Regions from separate parts of the Pseudoalteromonas sp. HF66 genome, predicted to be linked through region 2. Evidence: predicted binding sites of a transcription regulator. Region 2 holds the regulator's gene; the other holds the start of a gene.
What was found. Region 2 encodes sigma-54, which starts transcription at its own class of promoters, with help from an activator protein. Its sites were predicted from a motif close to GTTGGCACGNNNNTNGNNT; they were not measured.
Positions count from the first base shown of each region.

Region 1: the regulator sigma-54 is predicted to act here: its motif matches at 1,546-1,564, upstream of HCZ11_RS17995 (P-II family nitrogen regulator).

Region 1 is NZ_JAATOU010000026.1:17,852-21,276, reverse strand. It holds gene HCZ11_RS18000 (ammonium transporter) at 1-1,152, opposite strand, end outside; gene HCZ11_RS17995 (P-II family nitrogen regulator) at 1,162-1,500, opposite strand; gene HCZ11_RS17990 (diguanylate cyclase) at 1,682-2,911, opposite strand; gene HCZ11_RS17985 (S10 family peptidase) at 3,154-3,425, shown strand, end outside.
Region 2 is NZ_JAATOU010000014.1:99,711-103,135, reverse strand. It holds gene rapZ (RNase adapter RapZ) at 1-602, opposite strand, end outside; gene ptsN (PTS IIA-like nitrogen regulatory protein PtsN) at 603-1,055, opposite strand; gene hpf (ribosome hibernation promoting factor) at 1,059-1,346, opposite strand; gene HCZ11_RS14325 (RNA polymerase factor sigma-54) at 1,374-2,870, opposite strand; gene lptB (LPS export ABC transporter ATP-binding protein) at 2,988-3,425, opposite strand, start outside.

The DNA of each region.
Region 1 (3,425 bases), on a different contig from region 2:
TTCTTCGGTAACACGGATACCCATGGTATTTTTCAGGATTGCCCACACGATTGATGATGCGATGAACACAAACCCTAAGATACATACTAAGCCAATTAATTGATTAACAAAGGTTGCATCTGAGTTTGAAAGTGGTACTAGCATGATACCTAATGAACCACACACACCATGTACAGAGATAGCACCCACTGGATCATCAATTTTTGCTTTATCAAGCGCAACAATACTAAACACAACCAGTGAGCCACCTAATAGACCAAGTAAACAAGCAAGTAATGGAGTTGGTGATGCTGGCTCTGCAGTAATTGTTACAAGACCTGCTAATGCACCATTTAGAACCATAGTTAAATCAGCTTTACCCCATAACACTTTACATACGAATAGTGCTGCAATAGCGCCGCACGCTGCTGCTGCATTAGTGTTTAAGAAGATTTTACCTACTGCTGTTGCATTTTCAGCGTCAGAAACAAGTAGTTGTGAACCACCGTTAAAACCAAACCACCCCATCCAAAGGATTAATGTGCCAAGTGTTGCTAACGGTAAGTTAGAACCTGGAATTGGATAGATTTCACCGTTTTTACCGTATTTACCTTTACGAGCACCTAGGAAAAGTACACCAGCTAGCGCTGCCGCAGCACCTGCACCATGAACGATTGCAGAACCAGCGAAATCAACAAAGCCCATTTCAGATAAGAAGCCTGCGCCCCAAGTCCAGTAACCTTCGATTGGGTAGATAAAACCAGTTAAAACAACAGTAAAAACTAAGAATGCCCATAACTTCATACGCTCAGCCACCGCGCCAGATACGATTGACATAGCCGTTGCTACGAACACAACTTGGAAGAAGAAATCAGACTCTAAAGAGTGGTCCGCATCAGCAGCTTGAGTGCCAATTAATGCGCCAAATGAAGGAATGAAACCGCCTTCTGCATTATCAACATACATGATGTTGTAACCCACTAATAAAAACATAGTGCAGGCAATAGAAAATAGTGCAACGTTTTTAGTTAGGATTTCTGTTGTATTTTTTGCACGCACTAAACCTGCTTCCAGCATAGCGAAACCAGCCGCCATCCACATTACTAAAACACCCGACATTAAAAAGTAAAAAGTGTCGAGTGAGAACTTCAACTCTACGATAGTGTTTTCCATAATTCCCCCTTAAATTGCTTCTTCATCTAGTTCGCCCGTACGAATACGAACGATTTGGTCTAAGTCGTAAACAAAAATTTTGCCGTCACCAATTTTGCCTGTTGAAGCAATTTTTGTGATGGTTTCAACTACGCGTTGACAATTTTCGCTACGAGTTGCAATTTCAAGTTTGATTTTTGGAATAAAATCGACTTGGTATTCAGCTCCACGATATAGTTCAGTATGACCGCGTTGACGACCAAAGCCTTTTACATCAACAACTGTCATCCCCTCAATGCCTAAATCAGCCAATGCTTCACGTACATCATCAAGTTTGAATGGCTTTATTATTGCACTAATCATTTTCATAGTGGCCCCCTTCGGACGCTTATTGTTATCCTGTTGGTTTATACAATCCAACCTTTGTGCCATTATTTTTTATTCTTTAATTTCAATTGATTATGAATAAAAACTAGTTTTTGCACAAAAAAAATGCACCCTAATGGTGCATTTTTTTAACAATTAGCCAGCGCTGGTGCAGTAAGCACAACTATAACTGAACTAAGCAGTTCCGATCTTGCTGTTTGGCTTGATATAAGGCTTTGTCAGCAATGCGCATCGCAGCTGTAAGTGATACTTTTTGGAATAGGGTCATACCGATGCTCATCGTTAATGAATAAGGCTCACCGTTAATTGAAAAAGCATGACTCGCTAACTGCTCTCTGAAAATATTGAGTTTAGATTCTGCGTTAGCTAAATTCATATTGTGCAGAACCACTGCAAATTCTTCGCCGCCAATTCTAGCGATAGTGAAGTCATCAAATTTAGTCTTTAAAAATGAAGACACTTGCTTTAGAGCCTGATCACCTGCTTCATGACCAAACTGGTCATTCACATTTTTAAAGAAGTCGATATCAAGCAAGGCCAGTACGTTTTCTTGCTCAACATTTTTAAGCAGTTTTTCTGCGTATTGATAAAAATAACGACGATTATGCAAACCAGTTAAATGGTCGCGGTATGCACTTTCTTTTATATCGGCTATTAAAGCAAGCTGCTCCATGGTTTGCATAACACGGCAATGAAACTCTTCATTCATAAACGGCTTAGTTAAAAAGTCGTTTGCTCCGTATTTAATAAAACGCGCCGACAAGCCATGCTTACCCGCACCGGATAACCCGATAATTGCTAAGTCATCACGGCCACGGAAATTACGCACCGCTTTCACTAACTCAAAACCATCCATTGTTGGCATTGCATAGTCTGTAAGTAACAACTTAATCTCAGGGTCGTCTTTTAACATTTGCAATGCTTGCTCACCATCTTGGGCATCGCGTACATCAAACAATTGCTTTTCGAGCATTTGCTTCATTAAAGTGCGGCTCAATACTGAGTCATCGGCTACTAGCGCTTTACTCCCATCATTTCTAAGTAGTTGCGCAACAAGCTTTATCGCATAATGATATGAATCACGGTTATCTTTAACCACGTAATCTACTACACCAAGCTCTAACATTTGCTGGCGAATATATTCATCAATCTTTGATGTCAGGACAACGGTTGGAATATTTTTTGATAAGGTGTATTTAGCTACTTCGCCATTCATCGCATCAGGTAGCGTTAAATCGACTAAGGCTAAGGTGTAATCGTGCTCTGATATTAAAGAGACGCCCTCTTTTAAAGACCACGCAAAGTCAACAGCTACATCTAAATAGTGAGCAGCGAGATGACGTAACACTTGCTGTACTACTTTACTGTCTTCGACGACTAATACTCTTTGCATTGCAACTTCTCTTTTCTAAGCACGTGTACACAGATTATAAACACGCTAAATATACGTCATTTTTTAATCTAGCTAAATAATTAAGCAAAATATCTTTGCTAAAAAATGCACTTTTTTGTAATCGTTCAGCATTTCCGGTTATTTTTCTGTTTAACAGCTAATATTGGTCACTAGTCTCATTAGTTTGTCATCGAGTTGGCTTTACTTTTTAATAGCTGCAATTCGAATAATAAGGAATCAACATGAAACTAGTTAGTTTTATTGGCTTGTCAGTGACAGCACTAACACTGACCTTCAGTACTCCAAGCTTTGCAGATAATGGACGTCGTATTGACGTTGACAGCAAAGTAGTGACAGAGCATAAAGCTCGCATTAATGGTGAGCGCTTTTCATATACCGCAACCACTGGCACACAACCGGTTTGGAATGAACAAGGTGATGCCGTAGCAACGCTGCAATATACTTATTATACCCGTGATAAAGTAGACGATAGAACAAAACGTCCTTTGGTCTT
Region 2 (3,425 bases):
AGACCCGTTAGCGGCTTCAAATCAGGTTCCCAGTGTGGGTTAGGTAAAAAACGTGCATCAAATACGTAATCAGCTTCTTTTGGAATACCATGTTTAAAGCCGAAAGACATAAAAGTGATAATCAGTTTTTTATCCTTTTTACCCAAAATCTTTTCGCGAATTGATTCTGCTAACTGATGAACACTGAGATCTGTGGTATCAATCATAAAATCAGCACGAGTGATCAACACATCGAGTAAGACTTTTTCTTGTTTAATAGCCAGATCAAGTGGCAAAGAATCAATGGATAATGGGTGTAAACGACGAGTCTCTGAAAAGCGTTTTATCAGGGTTTGGTCATCACTGTCTAAGTAAAAAAGTGTTGGATTTGCGAAACCAGGAAGGTACTCAAGAATATCATTAAATTCTTGCTGCTCTTTTGGAAGGTTACGCACATCAATACTGACCGCTATTTTATCGTAGTTATCTGATACGCTACGCACGAGCGAAGGCAGTAAATTGACTGGAATATTATCAACGCAATAATAACCTAAGTCTTCAAGTACTCGTAAAGCGACCGATTTACCTGAGCCTGAGCGACCGCTGATAATGATTAATTCCATTTATGCCTCTGCTGATATAACCTGAAACAGTTGCTGATCGGTAGTAGCACTACGCAGCTGTTTACAAAACTCTTTATCTTTAAGTCTATCAGCAATTGTTGATAAGGTCTTTAGATGAAGCTGAGAGTCACCATCTGGTACGATGAGTGCTACGAAAATGTCAACAGGGCGATTATCAATTGCATCAAAATTGATTGGGGATTCACTCACTATGACAAACGCCTGAGGTTCATCGGCGCCACTCATTCGGCCATGTGGAATAGCAATACCTCGGCCAATACCAGTGCTACCTAACTTCTCTCGGTTGAGTAAAGCATTTAGGATATCTTGTTGAGATAAATGAGGAAGCTGCTGGTGAGCCAGTTCGCTGATATATTCAAGAATTCTTTTTTTGCTATTAAAAAGGACCGCAGCTTTGCTGCAGTCCTGATTAGTAAGTGAACTTAGTTTCATAATTTAATGTCGAGCTAATTTCTCTTTGTGTTTAATGACTTGGCGATCAAGCTTATCGATCAACGAGTCAATGGCTGCGTACATATCTTGATGTTCTGTAGAAGCGAACAATTCGCCTCCGTTTACATGTAAAGTTGCTTCTGCTTTTTGGCTTAATTTTTCTACATCTAGAATGACATGAACATTATTAATATGGTCAAAATGCCTTTCTAGTTTCGCAAACTTGGTGTTTACATAGTCTCTTAATGAATCAGTGATTTCTACATGACGACCAGTTAAATTTAGTTGCATAAGCATTTTTCCTTCTATGTAAAACGTCTAAATCAAACTCTTACGCTGATTAGACGGAGGTATTGCTAGAGACTCACGATATTTTGCAATTGTACGTCTAGCTACTTTAATTCCTTGCTCAGCCAATATATCTGCAATTTTGCTATCACTCAATGGTTTAGCCGAGTTTTCTGCAGCGACTAACTTCTTGATTAAAGCGCGTATTGCTGTTGAAGAACACTCACCACCATTTTCAGTGCTGACATGGCTTGAGAAGAAATATTTCAACTCAAAAATACCCCTGGGGGTATGCATATATTTTTGCGTTGTTACTCGTGAAATCGTCGATTCATGCATTTCGACCATTTCAGCAACATCATTTAGCACCATCGGCTTCATTGCTTCTGGGCCATGCTCAAAGAAAGCTTGTTGTTGTTGAACGATACAGTTGGTCACTTTTAATAGTGTATCGTTACGGCTTTCTAAGCTCTTAATAAACCACTTTGCTTCTTGTAAGTGAGAGCGAATAAATTGGCTGTCGCTACTTGATTTAACAGAGCGAGACATAGCCGCATATTGGCTGTTCACTCTAATCTTTGGCATACTATCTGGGTTTAACTCAACCACCCAGCGACCTTTTACTTTTTTCACTGATACATCAGGTATGACGTACTCAGACTCTTCGCGTACTATGCTATCCGCAGGCTTAGGGTTTAAGCTGTGAATTAGCGTCATTACTTCTTTAAGCTCATTTTCTTTAAGCTTAGTCTTTTTCATCAAAGTTCGATAGTCGCGACTCGCTAATAATTCGATATGCTCAGATAAAACCATTTTAGTTTCAGCTAAATATGGCGTGTTTGCATCGAATTGGCGAAGTTGAATACACAGGCATTCCTGTAAACTACGCGCCCCAATACCGACAGGATCAAACAATTGAATTCTCTTTAGGACCGCTTCGACTTCATCAAGTTCGATTTCTTCTTCATCACTATTTTGATTAAAGCTCTCGACGATATCTTCACAGCTTACCGTTAAAATACCAGAGTCATCGATAGCCTCAACAATTGCCACAGCAATCGCTTCATCAGTCGGACTAAAGGGAGTTAGCTGTAATTGCCACATAAGGTATTCGTGAAGGGTTTCGGTCGATGCACCTTGATAAATAGATTCATCTTCTGGCATTGGCCCTGATGATGTTGATGGAGCGGCACTCATGTACTCATCCCATGTAACATCCATGGCTAAATCGTCACTTACAGTGTCTTTATTTAGAGCATCACTGCTTTCTTGTTCATATTCGCTAGGTGCTTCGTCTGCAGAAGCGCTGACTTGCACATCGTCAGATTCAGCTTTTTGTTCATTTTTGCCGATGCTTTCTTCGTTGTAATCCGCTTCTTCCACTTCAAGTAAAGGGTTACTATCTAGCGCCTCTTGAATTTCTTGTTGGAGATCCAATGTACTGAGCTGCAACAAACGAATAGCTTGTTGCAGTTGTGGAGTCATTGTAAGTTGCTGGCCCATGCGCAGCTGTAATGATTGCCTCATGTATCCCTAACAATCCTTTTTTTAAGTTATCGATAACTGTGCAAAGACAGTTAAGTTATTATCGATTTATTGTCATTGTTATAAGTCTAGCAGATGCTCTAGTCGGTGGCGTAATGGTTACAGCCTAAATTGCTCGCCTAGATAAACATCGCGTACAGTTTGGTCAGCTAATACGTGCTCAGGTGTGCCTGATGCAATTAGCTCCCCATGAGAAACAATGTAGGCTTTTTCACAAACATCAAGGGTTTCTCGAACATTATGGTCAGTAATTAGTACACCAATACCACGATTTTTTAGGTGCTCAATAATTTTCTTTATATCTAACACTGAAATTGGATCAACACCAGCAAAAGGCTCATCTAAAAGGATAAATTTAGGATTAGCGGCTAATGCGCGAGCAATTTCAACGCGGCGACGTTCACCACCAGATAGCGCCATACCTTGACTATCACGGATGTGTTGGATGCTAAATTCATCTAATAAGCTATTTAGAGTTTCTTCCCGCGTGGTTTTATTTAGATCTTTACGAGTCTCTAAAATAGCCATCAAGTTTTG